Regions from separate parts of the Bradyrhizobium sp. Mp19 genome, predicted to be linked through region 1. Evidence: predicted binding sites of a transcription regulator. Region 1 holds the regulator's gene; each other region holds the start of a gene.
What was found. The regulator LexA, encoded in region 1, represses DNA repair genes until DNA is damaged. The targets are predictions, from matches to a motif close to TGTTCNNNNTGTGTTCNG.
Positions count from the first base shown of each region.

Region 2: QJT82_RS31790 (PA0069 family radical SAM protein) is a predicted target of LexA. The motif match lies at 1,287-1,304, and genes of this name have one in related genera.
Region 3: recA (recombinase RecA) is a predicted target of LexA. The motif match lies at 2,204-2,221, and genes of this name have one in related genera.

Region 1 is NZ_JASAUT010000053.1:48,975-54,543, reverse strand. It holds gene QJT82_RS36185 (HAD family phosphatase) at 1-574, shown strand, start outside; gene glp (gephyrin-like molybdotransferase Glp) at 601-1,812, shown strand; gene lexA (transcriptional repressor LexA) at 2,056-2,760, shown strand; gene QJT82_RS36170 (hypothetical protein) at 3,018-3,446, shown strand; gene QJT82_RS36165 (hypothetical protein) at 3,592-3,819, shown strand; gene QJT82_RS36160 (ComEC/Rec2 family competence protein) at 3,816-5,569, opposite strand, start outside.
Region 2 is NZ_JASAUT010000039.1:6,137-11,705, reverse strand. It holds gene QJT82_RS31790 (PA0069 family radical SAM protein) at 99-1,265, opposite strand; gene QJT82_RS31785 (glycosyl transferase) at 1,430-1,999, shown strand; gene QJT82_RS31780 (helix-turn-helix domain-containing GNAT family N-acetyltransferase) at 2,045-2,986, shown strand; gene moaB (molybdenum cofactor biosynthesis protein B) at 3,184-3,747, opposite strand; gene QJT82_RS31770 (neutral zinc metallopeptidase) at 3,929-4,867, opposite strand; gene QJT82_RS31765 (hypothetical protein) at 4,964-5,140, opposite strand; gene QJT82_RS31760 (site-specific DNA-methyltransferase) at 5,249-5,569, shown strand, end outside.
Region 3 is NZ_JASAUT010000020.1:63,797-69,365, forward strand. It holds gene QJT82_RS22040 (hypothetical protein) at 173-304, shown strand; gene QJT82_RS22045 (hypothetical protein) at 554-856, shown strand; gene QJT82_RS22050 (hypothetical protein) at 954-1,184, shown strand; gene QJT82_RS22055 (hypothetical protein) at 1,252-1,455, opposite strand; gene recA (recombinase RecA) at 2,325-3,413, shown strand; gene QJT82_RS22065 (hypothetical protein) at 3,521-4,504, shown strand; gene QJT82_RS22070 (thioesterase family protein) at 4,560-4,997, opposite strand; gene gcvP (aminomethyl-transferring glycine dehydrogenase) at 5,215-5,569, opposite strand, start outside.

The DNA of each region.
Region 1 (5,569 bases):
CCGCGTCGTGCTCGACATCAACTTTGAGAAGGTGATGGCGCACTGGGCGCAGCATGCCGGCTGTGCGCCCGCCGAGCTCGCCACCCGCTTTGTCGTCGACGACAGTTTCAAGCATCACGAGATCGGCCGGATCGACGACGCGGCGTTCTTCGAAAACCTGCGCCGGACACTCGGCATCGACATCACGGACGCCCAGTTCCTCGAAGGCTGGAATGCGATCTTCACCGGCGAGATGCCGGGCATCGCCCCGCTGCTCGCGGCGGCCGCCGAGCGGATGCCGCTCTACGCCTTCTCCAACACCAATCCGGCCCATGTCGCGCATTTCTCGGTCGCCCATGCCGAGCTGCTCAGCCATTTCCGCAACGTCTTCCTGTCCTCGAGCATCGGCTTCCGCAAACCCGACGCCGAGGCTTACGATCATGTGGTAAAAGCCATCGGCGTGCCGGCGTCGCGGATCCTGTTTTTCGACGACCTGGCCGCCAATATCGAAGGTGCGCGGGCGCGCGGCCTTCATGCTATCCACGTGACATCGACGGATGACGTGGCAAGGGCTTTGACCGCACTTGGTATTTGAACATTAGGAATTGAGGAGCTCTGAGCGTGGCCCTGATGCCGGTTGCCGATGCCCTGTCCGCCGTCCTCGCCGGCGCCGAACCGCTGCCGGAGGAGATGATCGCGCTCGATGCCGCCTACCACCGCACCCTGGCGCACGACCTCGCCGCGCTGCGCACCCAGCCGCCGCAGCCGATGTCGGCGATGGACGGCTATGCGGTGCGCGCCGCCGATGCGGCTGATCTAAAGGCCCGGCTCAAGGTGATCGGCGAAGTCGCCGCCGGCCGGCCGTTCGAGCGGACGGTCGGCGCCGGCGAGGCGGTGCGGATCTTCACCGGCGGCGTGATCCCCAATGGCGCCGACGCGGTTATCATCCAGGAAGACACCGCCGTCGACGGCGACCACATCACGATCACGGAGGCCGCCAGCGTCGGGCGGCACATCCGCCCGGCCGGGGTCGACTTCCGTGCCGGCGAGGTGCTGCTCAGCGGCGGCAGCCGCCTGTCCGACCGCGCGCTGTCGCTGGCGGCCGCCATGAACTATCCGGAACTTGCGGTGCGCCGCCGCCCGAAGGTCGCGGTGCTGGCGACCGGCGACGAGCTGGTGATGCCGGGCTCGCAACCCGGCCCCGGCCAGATCGTCTATTCCAACGGCTACGCGCTGCGGGCGCTGGCGCGCGCCGAGGGCGCCGAGACCATCGACCTCGGCGTTGCCGCCGACACGGTGGAGGCGACCACGGCCGGCATTCGCCGGGCGCGCGAGGCCGGCGCCGACGTCCTCATCACGACAGGCGGCGCCTCGGTCGGCGACCACGATCTCGTCAAGCGGTCGCTGGAGGCCGAGGGCGTCGACATGACGTTCTGGCGGATTGCGATGCGGCCCGGCAAGCCGATGATGCATGGCCGGCTCGGCGCGATGCGGGTGATCGGCCTGCCCGGCAATCCGGTGTCGTCCTATGTCTGCGCCTTCCTGTTCCTGGTGCCGTTGATTCGGGCGCTGAACGGCCGGAAAGTGATCCATCATCGCCGCACGAGCGCCCTGCTCGGCCGCGACCTCGCCGCCAACGACCAGCGCGAGGACTATCTGCGTGCACGTCTCGAAGCGCGCGAGGACGGGACGCTGATCGCAATGCCGGTGACGCAGCAGGACTCGTCGCTGCTCGGGAATCTCGCTGCGGCACGGGCACTTCTCGTGCGTCCGCCGTTCGCGGCTGCGGCCGTCAAAGGCAGCGAATGCGAGATCCTGACACTGCCCGAATAGGGTTTTTGCGCCCCGCCGCTTGTGCGTTGCCTGATCCGTTCACCGGAAATTAAGTGGTTGCGGAACACATATCGAACATATAGTGTCCGTTCATGATTTGTTTCGAGTACTGGTGTCTACAATCGGGAAGCCGCGTGGAAGCAGGTGCAACGAGCACATGCTCCTGAGGTCAGGCCCCGCCTGCAGGCCCCACCAGAAGAGTCTCGGAATCGAACGACGCTATCAACCGGGGGAATACTCGAGATGCTCACGCGCAAACAGTACGAACTTCTGCGTTTCATCAATGAACGTCTGAAAGAGGCCGGCGTACCGCCCTCCTTCGACGAGATGAAGGATGCGCTCGACCTGCGCTCGAAGTCCGGTATCCACCGCCTGATCACTGCGCTGGAGGAGCGCGGCTTCATCCGCCGCCTGCCGAACCGCGCCCGCGCCATAGAGGTCATCAAGCTGCCCGAACTCTCGGCCGGCGGCGGCAACGGCCGCCGCGGCTTCACGCCCAGCGTCATCGAAGGCACCCTCGGCCGGCGCGCCAGCACGCCGCCGATCGCCGAGGACGACGGCAACCGTCCGGTCGCGGTCCCCGTGATGGGCCGGATCGCCGCCGGTACGCCGATCGAGGCGCTGCAGACCCGCAGCCACACCATCAGCGTGCCGCCCGACATGCTCGGCGCCGGCGAGCACTATGCACTCGAAGTGCGCGGCGACTCGATGGTCGATGCCGGCATCCTCGACGGCGACATGGCGCTGATCCAGCGCAACGACGTCGCCAATACCGGCGACATCGTGGTGGCGCTGATCGACGAGGAGGAAGCCACCCTGAAGCGCTTCCGCCGCCGCGGCGCATCGATCGCGCTCGAGCCGGCCAACACCGCCTATGAAGTGCGCATCCTGCCGCCGAACCGGGTCCGCATCCAGGGCAAGCTGATCGGCCTTTATCGCAAATACTGAATTGCAAATACTTGCGGCGGCCGGGAACGAGCAACACGTCGGATCGTTCCTTGCATGATAGTGTAGCGTACGGCCTGCCCGATGCGCTCCGATACCTCTCGCGCAGCGTCGCGTGTTTGTGATCGGAGGCGGTCTCGGACCAGTCGTACAATCGCCCAGAAACGAGCAGAAGCTCGTTCGCTATCGTCCACTCTGGTAGAGGCCCTAATGCCTCAAGGAGAGGCACGGGTCGCTACCTCGAAATGAGGAGCCATCCGATGTGTGACTATAGTCTGCACGCCGTGGCATCGCGCCCCGCCATTGTCGGAGAGACGCTGATCACGACGACGTTCCGCGGCACGTCGACCCGCGGCTTTGCTTCGGAGAACGATCCCACTGTCGCGGTCTGCATGCTGCCGGGCACCGAGCTCGCTTTCGCCGAGAACGTTCGCTACGACAGCCGCTGGATCTGGACCAAGACGCTGAACTATCGCGTCGGCGTGTTCAACGAAGTCGAGCCCGACGTGCCCGATCGGCATCATGATGCGGTCGAATTCCCCGACGGCAGCCATGTGCTGGTGACCCAGCTGGTCGAGGGACAGCGCGTCAGCGTGCTGCAATTGCCGGCGCTGCATCCGCCGGTCGAGCAGAAGCCGAAGGTTGTGGAGCGGCGGCCCTCCGCATTCGCAACGCTGTTCTTGGGTTGAGCGCATCGTCGCCGCGGAATGAGCTGTTCGGCGGCGGATGACCTAAGCAATTTCGGGCGACCCCGGACTCCCGCTTCCGGGGCGCAGGAGGAGGTTTGCGTCGGCCGGCGCCTTGGCGCATCATCGGGCACGGAGGACGTGCGCGGTGGTCGATAAGGTCACATGGCAAAAGGCTGGACGCGTCACGGAACCGGGCCGCTACATGTTCCGGTTCGGTTGGCTGACGGTGACGGCCGACGACCTGAAAGTCTGGGAGCAATTTCCCGAGGCTTCCTTTACCCTCGTCAAGAAGCCCGACGCCGGCCCCGATTCCGACGAATACCATCTCGGCCTGTTCGAGCTGCCGAGCGGCCCCTCACCGGACCACCGCTAATCATCGCCCTGCAGATCGGTCTCGGCCGGCGTCGCGTCCACGGCGGGCCGCGGCGCGGCGGCCGGCGCGCGCAGCGTCGTCTCGCTCTCGCCGTCGCCCGGAACCGCCGGCGACCACGGCCGGTCGATCCCGCCGGGCTTCACCGCATCGACGGCGTAGCCGTCGCTGATCCGTCGCAGCACCAGCGCGCCGTGGCGGCGCAGCCGCTCGGCATCGATTACCGATGCCCCGCAGCCCTGCGGCGCCGGCCGCGCCGTCACGATCAGGCCTGCGCGCTCGCAGTCGTCCGCCAGCGCCTCTGGCCGGGTCGCGAGTGCGACGAAGGCGCCGCCAGGTCCCCGGGTCACGCAGCCGCCGGCATCGCAGGAGACGCCCTCGCCGAGCGACGCATCGGTGGCGGTCCGCGCGTCGGCGTCCGCCGCCAACCACTCCTTGACCAGGAACGCATCCTTGGCGCTGTGCATCAAATGCAGCCGCCCGTCACCGCCACGCACCGCGACGTTGCGGCCGTCACCGGAGATCAGCACGTCCGGCTGCGGCACCCTGAGCGCCCAAACCGAGGCCATCACCAGCAGCACGGCGCCAGACCAACGCAGCGGCGTGCGCAGCAGCCCGAGCAGGATGATGCCGGCACTCGCTGCGATCAGCGGCCCGATGCCGAACGCCGCCATGCGGCCGACCGCGCCCGGGAGTGCGGCGACCCATTGCGTCACCAGGATCATCCAGTCGATGCCAAGGCCCATGATCGCCCAGAACACGCCGTCGAAGCCGAACGGCATGGCGAGGAGCCCCAGCAGGCCGGCCGGCATCACGACCGCCGACACGACAGGCATTGCCGCGAGGTTCGCGAGCAGCCCGTAGGGCGTCACGCGGTGGAAATGGAAGGCGGCGTAGGGCGTCGTCGCAAGCCCTGCCACCAGCGAGGCCAGCATCAGCATCGTGAGCTCACGTCCGCCCCACAGCGCGACGCGCGCGGTCGCCGAATGGTCGGGCGACGCGAATAGGTTCGGCAGCCCGATCTGCACCAGCGCCACCAGCCCGAGCGTCGCGGCAAACGACATCTGGAAACTGGGATGCACCAGCGCTTCCGGCGCGATCGCAAGCACGATCAGCGCCGCCACCGCCAGCGTACGGAAGGTGATCGCGCGGCGGTCGACGATCACGGCGAGCAGCACCACGGCGGTCATGAAGAACGACCGTTGCGTCGCGACCTCCGCGCCCGACAGCAACAGATAGAACGCCGCGGCGACCAGCGCTGCCGCCGCGGCCCATTTCTTGATCGGATGCCCCGCCGTCAGCGCCGGAAACAGCGCGAGCAGCGCGCGCACCGCGAAGAACACGACGCCGGCGACCACGGCCATATGGTAGCCGGAGATCGACAGCACATGGCCGAGCCCCGAGATGAACATCGCATCGTTGACCGGCGTCGAGATCGCATCGCGCCGGCCGGTGAGCAGCGCGGTTGCGATCGCGCGCTGGTCGCCGTCGAGCGTGGTGCGAATACGCGCGTCGATGGCGTCGCGCAGGCCTTGCATGAAGGCGGCGTAGCGCAGCGCAAAGCCGCCGGTCGCAGGCGGCTCCCTGGTCCTGACCGCGCCCATCACGAAGCCGGAGGCGCCGATGCCCTGGAAATACAGGTCGCGTCCGAAATCATAGGAGCCCGGGCGCTGCGGCCCGAGCGGCGGCAACAGCCGCGCCTTCAACTCAACGAAGCTGCCGACATCGGGCGCGGTGCCCTTCTTCACCGAGA
Region 2 (5,569 bases), on a different contig from region 1:
TCGTAGCTCGGATGGAGCGAAGCGAAATCCGGGAAATCTTTGGCCAGGGGTCGACGAGCCCCGGATTTCGCTGCCCTCCATCCGGGCTACACCCTCACCTAGAATAGACTGAGTTGCTGTCCGCTGCGCTTCGGCTTGGCGAAGTGATCGGTGGTCAGCTTGGTCCGCCGCTTGTTGAGGCCGAGCTTTTCGCAGGCGATCTCGAAGCGGCGGCCGATCATCCAGGCCATCGGGCCGGTGCCCTTCATCCTGGTGCCCCATTGCGAGTCGTAGTCGCGGCCGCCGCGCATGTCGCGGATCAGCGTGAAGACGTGACGGTAGCGGTCGGGATAATTCGCCATCAGCCATTCGCGGAACAGATCGCGCACCTCGAGCGGCAGGCGCAGCAGCACGTAGCTCGCCTCCCTGGCGCCGGCATGCGCGGCGGCATCGAGGATGCGCTCGATCTCGGAGTCGTTCAGCGCCGGGATCACGGGGGCGACCATCACCGTGGTCGGGATGCCGGCGTCGGCGAGCCGCTTGATCGCCTCGAGCCGCTTCGGCGGGGTCGACGCCCGCGGCTCCATGGTGCGGGCGAGCTTCGGGTCGAGCGTCGTCACCGAGAGCGCGACCTTGGCGAGATTGCGCTTGGCCATCCGCGCCAGGATGTCGATGTCGCGGGTCACCAGCGCCGACTTGGTGACGATGCCGACGGGATGGCCGGCGCGCTCGAGCACCTCGAGGATGCTGCGCATGATCTTCCGGTCGCGTTCGATCGGCTGATAGGGATCGGTGTTGGTGCCGATCGCGATCATCCGCGCCTCGTAGTCCGGCGCCGCCAGTTCCTTCTCGAGCAGCGCGGGTGCATCCGGCTTGGCGAACAGCTTCGATTCGAAGTCCAGCCCCGGCGACAGGCCGAGATAGGCGTGGGTCGGCCGCGCGAAGCAATAGACGCAGCCGTGCTCGCAGCCGCGATAGGGATTGATCGATCGGTCGAAGCCGATGTCGGGCGAGTCGTTGCGGGTGATCACCTTGCGCGAGGTGTCGAGCGCCACGCTGGTCGTGAACGGCGGCAAATCTTCGAGGCTCTGCCAGCCGTCGTCGAAGGCGACGCGGGCCCCGGCCTCGTAGCGGCCGCTGGCGTTGGACTGCGCGCCGCGGCCGCGCCGCCGCTCGCGCTCGATCGCGACCGCAAGCTCGGGAAAAGGGGAAGGTGCACCCGCCGGGTTATCGGAGGGCGCCGTTACCGGCGGGTGCTTGAGGGCATGAGAGGATGCTCGGCTCATGTTCTGAAGCTAACACAGCACGAGAACAAATCAAGAACATGAACGGAGAAATTCCACAGAACCTTGCTACAAAATTCTGCAGGCGAACAGGCTGCTTTGAATATGACAAGGTGATAACACGGCCGGAGTTTGTCCATCGTTTGAGCCATCGAAGCCTCAAAATCATGCTGAGCGTGATCATTCCAACCGACGGCGTCGAGCGCACCGCGGTCGCAACCCTGGCGGCGCTGGTGCCGGGCGCGGCCGCGGGTGTCATCCGCGAAGTGCTGCTGGTCGACCGCAGCAACAGCGATGTGATGGAGCGCGTCGCCGACGTCGCCGGCTGCCGCTTCCTGCGCTTCGAGGGCACGCGCGCCGCAGCGCTTGCGGCAGGCGCGCGGCAGGCGCGGTCGCCTTGGCTGATGTTCCTGCATCCGGGCGCGGTGCTCGATGCCGGCTGGATCGAGGAATCCACCCAGTTCATCCAGATGGTGGCGGCCAGCGGCAAGGACCGCGCCGGCATCTTCCGCTACGCCCGCGCGCCCTACACCGACCCCGGCCTGCGCGACGGCCTCAAATTCGTCGCCCGGATGATCACCGGGCCTTCGGCCGAACAAGGCCTTTTGATCGCGCGCGAACATTACGAGCGGATCGGCGGCTACCGGCCCGATGCCCGCCGCTCCGAGGCGCGCCTGCTGCGCCGGCTTGGCCGCTCCTCCCGCACCATGCTGCGCAGCCGGATCATGGTGGCCTGAATAAAGCGCTTGCGGATTATTTGATTCCGTCAAATAATATACTTGATGAAATCAAATTCCCATGACACCGCCCTCGAGAGCCAAGTCGCCGCGATCCGCGGCTTCAGCCGGTTCTATACCCGCAAGCTCGGCATCATCGAGCCGAAGCTGCTGCACTCGCCATTCACGTTGCAGGAAGCGCGGATCATCTACGAGCTCGCGCAACGCGAAAATTGCACCGCGACCGATCTGGTGCGCGATCTCGACCTAGATGCCGGCTTCGTCAGCCGCACGCTGGCGGCGCTGCAAAAGCGCCAGATCGTGACACGCAAGCCCTCGAAGGCCGACAAGCGCGTCAACGAGGTGGCCCTCACCGCCAAGGGCCGCACTGCTGCCGCCGATCTCGACCGCCGCTCGCGCAGCGAGGTCGGGGCGCTATTGAAGCAGATGGACAGCGACCGTCGCGCCGCGGTGGTGCGCGCCATGAGCACGATCGAGCTATCGCTGGAGCCGCCCGCCGGGAAACCGGTCGGCTTCCTGCTGCGCAGCCATCGCGTCGGCGACATGGGCTGGGTCGTCTCGCGGCAGGGACAAGCCTACGCGGAGGAATATGGCTGGGACATCAGCTACGAGGCGTTGGTGGCCGAGATCTGCGCGCAGTTTCTGCGATCGTTCGATCCCGCCCGCGAGCATTGCTGGATCGCGGAGGTCGACGGCGAGCCGGTCGGCTCGATCTTCCTGGTCGACGGCGGCGACGGGGTCGCCAAGCTGCGCCTGCTGCTGGTGGAGGAGAAGGCGCGCGGGCTCGGCGTCGGCCGCGCCCTGGTCGAGCAATGCATCCGCGCCGCGCGCGAGAAGGGCTACAAAAAGATGACGCTGTGGACCCAGAGCATCCTGGTCGCCGCGCGCGGCATCTACGCCCGCGCCGGTTTTCAGCGGGTGAAAGAAGAGAAGCATCACAGCTTTGGGGTCGACCTGGTCGGCGAGACCTGGGAGCTGGAGTTGTAAAGCCGCAGCGCCGAGAAGTCTGGACTGCGTAGCCCGGATGGAGCGCAGCGCAATCCGGGAACGATGCGGCCGCGGAAGAGACTGCCCCGGATTTCGCTCCGCTCCATCCGGGCTACGGCAGCTCACCCTTGAGATTCCGGGCTCATCGCTGCGCGATGCCCTCAGATGCGCAATTGCGCATCGGGGAATGACGGCTGCTACGCGCTCGCGCCCTTCGCCTTCGGGCGGCGCAGATGTTCATCCAGCCGCGGCATGATCTCGACGAAATTGCAGGGGCGCGTGCGGTAGTCGAGCTGCGCGGCCAAAATGCCGTCCCAGCCGTCGCGGCAGGCGCCGGGCGAACCGGGCAGGCAGAAGATGAAGGTCGCGCCCGCAACGCCGGCGGTGGCGCGGCTCTGGATCGTCGACGCCCCGATCTTGGCGTGGCTCAGCATGTGGAAGGCGATCGAAAAGCCGTCCATCCGCTTCTCGAACAGCGGCTCGACCGCCTCCGGCGTCACGTCGCGGCCGGTGAAGCCGGTGCCGCCGGTGGTGATGACGGCATCGACGGCAGGATCGGCGATCCAGCGCCGGATCACGGCCCTGATCGCCTCGACATCGTCGGTGACGATCTCCCGCGCCGCGAGCTTGTGGCCGGCCGCGGTGAGACGGTCGGCCAGCGTGGTGCCCGACTTGTCATCCGCCAGCGAGCGGGTGTCGGAAATCGTCAGCACCGCGATGTTGAGCGGGATGAATGATTTGGATTCGTCGAGTGAGGACATCTACACCTCTTTCCCATCCCGCTGACGTCATCCTGAGGTGCCCGCCTTGCGGTGGACTTGCACCGCTGGGCGAGCCTCGAAGGATGGGCCACGGGCGCTTCATCCTTCGAGGCTCGCCGAAGAGGCGAGCACCTCCCGAGTGAGCGCGAATGCGCTCATCCGGGGATGACGCGGTCTAGAGCTACAAGCTACCGCCGAACGTGTTGCAGGCCTGCACTGTGCCCTGCTGGTAGCCCCTCATGAACCACTCCTTGCGCTGCGCGGCGGAGCCGTGGGTGAAGGAATCAGGCACCACCCTGCCCGTTGCCTGCCGCTGCAGCGTGTCGTCGCCGATCGCGTTCGCGGTGGTCAGCGCGGCGTCGATATCGCCGGCCTCGAGGAAGCCCGGCCGCTTCTTCTCCTCGCGATTGACCCAGACGCCGGAGAGGCAATCGGCCTGCAGCTCGACCTTGACCTGCAGCGCGTTGGCCTCGGCCTTGCTGCCGGCCTGCTGCTGCAGCCGGTTCACGCGCGGAATGATGCCGAGCAGGTTCTGGATGTGATGGCCGGCTTCATGCGCGATGATATAGGCCGCGGTGAACTTGCAGGCGTTGCCCGAGCAGCCGCGGAAGCGCGTCTCGACCTCGCGGAAGAAGCCGGTGTCGAGGAAGATGGTCTTGTCCGGCGGGCAGTAGAACGGTCCCATCGCCGACTGCGCCATGCCGCAGCGGCCGCCATTGGTGGCGTTGCGGAACAACACGATCTTCGGACCGGTGTAGGTCTGGCCGCTGGCCTTGAAGATCTCGCTCCAGCGATCGTCGATCTCGCCCAGGATGCCGGCGATCATGCTGCCCATCTCGTCGGTCGGCGCGCCGCGCTTGGCCTGCCCGCCCGACGACTGCCGGTCGGTCTGGTAGGTCGGCGCCTGGCCGCCGCCGGTGAGAATCTCGGCGCCGCCGATCAGAATGCGCGGGTCGATGCCGAAGGCATAGCCGAGCAGGCCGAGCACGATGATGGTGCCGATGCCGAGCCCGCCACCACCCATCGGAATGCCGAAGCCGCCACCGCCACCTCCGCCCATCCCGCCTTCATCGCGACGGTCTTCGATGTCGTCGCTGCGGCGGAAATCATCATAGCGCATGGCGGTTTCCCTTCATTCCAGTCGGCGACCCAACGCGGGACACTCCAACTTAAAATTTCCATTCTGTTAATCAATATCCTGCCCGGCAATAATTGCCTAGTCCGGAAGGCGCGCATCCTTGCGGTGCAAACGGCTGCGAATGAGGGCGAATCTACCGCGCGAATCGTGCCGGTTTGATGATCCGCAAATTTTTTCGCCGAACGCGCTGATGTTGCAGCACAACGCCGACAGCACCGCGCCATGCCGCGCAAAAGATGCTGCAATCTTTAGCATGAAGATTTCCAATTAAGTCGATTTTTACTTTGCCGGGTCAATGTGGCGCCAGTCGGTTGTTTAGTCCCGCGTCGCCGACAGCGTCGCCTGAGTCAGAGTTCTTGAGTCATGGTAGTGTCGCGTCGCGGGGCGTCTGCAAGGGCGCCCCGCACTAAATTTGAGAGTGCCCCATCGAGCCACATCGTCATTGGCGATTGCGTGGCCGAATTGTCGAAGCTTCAGGCCGGCTCGGTCGACCTGGTCTTCGCGGATCCTCCCTACAATCTGCAGCTCAAGGGCGACCTCAAGCGCCCCGATGAGTCGCATGTCGATGCCGTCAACGACGACTGGGACAAGTTCTCGTCGTTCGCTGCCTATGACGATTTCACCCGCGCCTGGCTGCTGGCCTGCCGCCGCGTGATGAAGCCGTCGGCAACGCTGTGGGTGATC
Region 3 (5,569 bases), on a different contig from region 1:
CAGTGTAATTTGCGCGGACGCCCGGTCAAACCGACGCGCGCTGCGCTGCGTTCCGATGCGCGCTTGCGCTGCGCTCCGACGCGCACTGCGCTGCGCTGCAAGCGCCGTGCCCGGCTTGAAAATGCCCCAGTTTCGGCGCTCAGTCGCCTCCTCGCGAGTGGTGGGGGCGTACATGTTCCGCAAATTGGTGGTGCTCGGCGGCGTGGTTGCGATCGGGCTTGCGCTCAGCGGTTGCACGCGCTGCGGTCCGGTCTGGGACGGCTGGATGCAGTCGCCGAAATCCTGCAAGTCAGACCATCTCTAGTGTGCTGAATGCGAAGTTCGTGCGATTTCGCGGCAGCCACTTTCACGAACTTCGCATTCATAAAGCACACTAGAATCATAAGTTTGCTAGTGTCCTTATCGAATCCGAAGTTCGCTCCGAAGGTGCGGCAAATGATGCGAACTTCGGATTCGGGACACTAGGGCCGGGGCAGGCGCGCTTGGCCAGACACGCTTGGCGACGGCTTTCTTGCGGTGATATACCGGCGACGAAAATGCAAGGAGCGTACTCATGAGAGTTTTGTGCGCAGTCGCGGTTGCGGTGCTGCTGTCGGCGCCGGCCTATGCGCAGATGCCGAACGTCAACCTGATGCCTGAGGTCAAGACCAGGACCCAGGAGGAGAAGGAGCAGGACGCGGTCAGGGACAAGGCCTACAAGGACTCGCTCAGCAAGATTCCCGATGCCAAGGGATCGTCCGATCCCTGGGGCGTCGTGCGCAGCGATCCGCCGAAGGCGGCCGCCCATCCCGCCAAGCCGAAGACCAAGACCGGAAGTTCGGCGCAGCCCGGAAGCGCCGCGCCGCGTAGCCAGTAACGCCCGTTCGGGGCGACGTCATCCGTCTCCCGCAGACTCGGATTCTCCTGCCGCCGCCCCTATATTGGGGTGTCGTCAGTTGGTCCGGAGTTGCGGCATGGTGTCTCGTCCGCGCGATCTCGCCAGCCGGATGGCCGAGCGGCGAAAGCCGGACGACGGCTATCTGCGCGAGACCTTCAGCCTGCCACGCGATCAGGCCCGCGTGAGGGCGCGCGACTTTCTCAAGCGCTACCCGAAGGCGGCCTATATGAGCGCCGTCGAGAGCTGGCGCGAGCTCCCCGGCGGCGACATCGAGTTCACGATGCGGCGGCTGGCAAGCGCGGATTGAAGCGTTTTCGAGCGAAGCGCGAGGGCCGGCCGGTCAGGGCACCGGGGCGTGCACGATAGGCCGTGCCTCAGTCCCCATTGCTGCCGCGGGTCCGTTCCCGCTCCAGATTGTTCAGCTCGCGATCGATCCGCAGTTGCACGCGGCGGATCGCCAGAAGATCGAGCTTTGCTTCGGTCTTGCCCGTGAAGACGCGATCGCCGATCTGGAAGCGCCATTTCCAGACGCCAGCCATCAGCTGAGTGACGCTGAACTCGATGCCCCTGTGGATCATCTGTAACGGTTCCGCGAATGAAGGGCGGTCGTCGATCTTTAAACCATTGGTTGTAGTAATAGTTGGCACCCGTAAAAAGGTCGTGTGAAAGGCCGCGCCCGTTCGAGCCGTCGTTGTGGATTCCGGAAAGGATTCGTCCGCCGGCAGCGTCGCCAGGGAACCGTCGCCAGCCGTGTTGCCTGTCCAGCGCCGCGCAATTCGCGTTGGTTGAGCAGGCCAATGTTACGAACACTGGCGGAACCCGAGTCTTCCCGTCGAACGCTACGGAGTTTTTCCAGGGCTCAGGAGGGGTACGAAGGTAGTATGCAGATTGTGCCAACCGTTATCTGACGCGGTCGAGCCTGTCCGGTTAACTTGTTGATTATCAGGGGAACTTCGGGCGCAAGACGCAGTACGGCCCGGAACTTTGTTCTTGGCCGGAGAACTACGGAATTTTAAACGGCCCCAACAGGGGGCCGCCAACCCGTCCCGGAGGCGGGTTTTCCTCCAGCAGTCGGGGGGCTACCTGTCTGGCTGGGGGCCCCCAAATAAGGGCACTGCCGGGCCGATTGTTCCAGTAAATATTCCGCGAGAACAGATCGCGACCCGCAGGAAGTCATGGGGCCAGAACATCTGAGAGCCTCCTCAGTAGTCCTACCGAGAACATCGGCTAACCCTTGGTTGCGGCGGGGTTAAACCCAAACCAGGCCGCTCCAAAAATCAAAGCAGGCCATTGTGGATGGAAACGGGCCGGCACCTCCTGGCCTGAAAGAACATATTGCGAACATAGAACAAACGTGGTACGAAGTTCCAATCAACAACGCATTCTACCCGATCTCATCGCCCGTTTTTCCCGCTAGCGAATCCCCGCCATAAGGAGCACATCCCAAATGTCCGCCACCGCACTGCGTATCGTCGAAGGATCCTCCATGGATAAGTCCAAGGCCCTCTCAGCCGCGCTCTCCCAGATCGAGCGCCAGTTCGGCAAGGGCTCGGTGATGAAGCTCGGCAAGAACGACCGGTCGATGGATGTCGAGACGGTGTCGTCGGGGTCGCTCGGGCTCGATATCGCGCTCGGCGTCGGCGGCCTGCCGAAGGGACGCGTCGTCGAAATCTACGGGCCGGAATCCTCGGGCAAGACCACGCTGGCGCTGCACACCGTGGCGGAAGGCCAGAAGAAGGGCGGCATTTGCGCCTTCATCGACGCTGAACACGCGCTCGACCCGGTCTATGCGCGCAAGCTCGGCGTCAACATCGACGAGCTCTTGATCTCGCAGCCGGACACCGGCGAGCAGGCGCTGGAGATCTGCGACACGCTGGTGCGCTCCGGCGCGGTCGACGTGCTGGTGGTCGATTCGGTTGCGGCGCTGGTGCCGAAGGCCGAGCTCGAGGGCGAAATGGGCGATGCGCTGCCGGGCCTGCAGGCGCGCCTGATGAGCCAGGCGCTGCGCAAGCTCACCGCCTCGATCAACAAGTCCCACACCATGGTGATCTTCATCAACCAGATCCGCATGAAGATCGGCGTGATGTACGGCTCGCCGGAGACCACCACCGGCGGCAACGCGCTGAAATTCTACGCCTCGGTCCGCCTCGACATCCGCCGCATCGGTGCGATCAAGGAGCGCGACGAGGTGGTCGGCAACACCACCCGCGTCAAGGTGGTGAAGAACAAGCTGGCGCCGCCCTTCAAGCAGGTCGAGTTCGACATCATGTACGGCGAGGGCGTCTCCAAGATGGGCGAGATCCTCGACCTCGGCGTCAAGGCCGGCATCGTCGAGAAGTCGGGCGCCTGGTTCTCCTATGACAGCCAGCGGCTCGGTCAGGGCCGCGAGAATTCCAAGGCATTCCTGAAGTCGAATCCCGACATCACCGCCAAGATCGAAGCCGCGATCCGGCAAAACTCCGGCCTGATTTCCGAGCAGATCCTCGCCGGCACGCCCGAGCGCGACGCCGAAGGCGAGGAGCCTGCCGACGAGTAAGCCGCAAGGCTCAATCATTTCGCTGGAAGCGGGCGCTGAGGACGTTGAGTTGCCGACGTCTTCGGCGCCCGTTTCGCTTTGTGCCTGGCGTCGAGAGAGTTGAGCGGATGAAACGCCTGATCCTGACCAGCCCGTCCGGCCTTAGCCTCGCGCGTTCGGGGCTCACCGAGATCGCTATTACATCCGGCTTTCGGTTTGTTGGTGGACCGCTGCCGCCGCCAGGAGAGCTTGAGGCTTACTTCGGATTACGGTCGGACCAGGATTCAGTCGGACATTGGTCGCACTGGAGCTCACAGAGCCAGTGGCCTCAGGATGCCCGTGCGCGCCGGCATCTCGCACTGATCGAATTCTGCGAACCTTACGAGATTATCGAGCTTTGGTTCGATCCGAACCCAATGGATCAATTGCAGCTGATTTGGTTGCTCGATCATTTCCGGGCCTACCCGGCGATGGCGGCCAAGCTGAAATTGCGCCTGGTCGCGTTCGATCTGTCGATGATGCACGAGACATGGCGCGGATGGAACGAGGTGCCGCTGATCAACATACGGCCTGCCGACCTCGAGACTGCAAGTCTCTGTTGGCAGGCGTATCGAGCGGCAACGCCCGAGGCCTGCTTCGATACGCTGCATCGAGACCTCAGCGGCTTTCCCTTGCTGAGGCCGGCGCTGCTTGATTTGCTCCAGGAGCTTCCGTGGAGCGGATCGGGACTTGGCGCGACCGAACTGCGACTGCTCGAACTGATTGCGGCGGGCTTCATGGGGACGAACGGGCTGTTCTACCTTCGCGGCTTTCGTCAACGCGGTGTGTTCACCGACATGGAAATCGGCACGCTGCTTCAGGGGCTCGCGCATGGGCCGCGGCCCGCGATCGCCGGGCTCGATGATGAGCTACGCGTCATCGCCCCTGAGAATTTGCGCGCGCGTATGGAGGCGTATCAGCGAAGCCGGCTGTCGCTGACTGAATTCGGCGAGGCTGTCCTTGCCCATAAGGAGGACTTCAGTCGCCACAATCCGATCGATCGTTGGTGGGGTGGCACGCATCTCACCAACGACAGCCTTTGGCGCTGGGCCCCCGCGCTACTCAAGCACTAGCACCGATCGTGGATTGGACCGTTGCGACTCAATCCGCGCAATTCGGATTGTCCGCTTACCCCCGCGCCAGCGCCTTTTCGCGGCTCGCAATCAGCGCCCGCAAGTCCTCGGTCACGGCGACCGACTGGTGCGTTTTCTGGTCGGTCGCGACCCAGATGATCTCGCCGGTGGCGCGCAGGTCATGGGAGTCCTTGGCGAAGATCGCGAGCGCAAGATTGATCGAGGAGCGGCCGATCCGCGCGACGCGTACGCAGACCTCGATGTCCTCGTCGAACCGAATCGGCGCCTTGTATTCGACGACCGACTTCACGGTGTGAAAGTCGATCCCGGTCCGCGCCACTTCGCCGAGATAATCATAGCCGAGCGCGCGAAAATATTCCGTGATCGCGGTGTCGAAATAGGTCAGGTAGTGGGCGTTGAACACCACGGCCTGCGCGTCGACCTCGGAATAGCGGACGCGGAACGGGAAATGAAACCAGAATTCCTCGCGCATGTTTCCTCCTGCCGCGGGCGGCCCTCGCTATCGTTCGTCCCGCAGTTAGCAGGGACGTTACGATCGCTGGACCGTAGGATGGGTAGAGCCAACGGGTCCGCGCAAAGCGCGGCCCGATGATAAACTCCGCGAAACCCATCGTTCACGGAGCGTGATCAGCAGTGATGGGTTTCGCTGCTCTCTACCCATCCTACAACAATGGCTACGAGAAGGGCGCTTACTCTGCCGCCTGCGCGTAGTCCTCGACCGGCGGGCATGAGCATACCAGGTTGCGGTCGCCATAGACGTTGTCGACGCGGCCGACCGGGCTCCAGTATTTGTCGGACCGCGACACGCCGGCCGGGAAGCAGCCCTCGGCGCGGGTGTAGGCCCGGTTCCAGTCATCGTCGGCAATGTCGTGGACGGTGTGCGGCGCGTGGCGCAGCGGCGAGGCCTCGACCTTCCAGCGGCCCTTCTCGATCTCCGCGATTTCGTCGCGGATCGCGATCATGGCGTCGCAGAACCGGTCGATCTCGAACTTCGACTCCGATTCCGTCGGTTCGATCATCAGCGTGCCCGCCACCGGGAAGCTC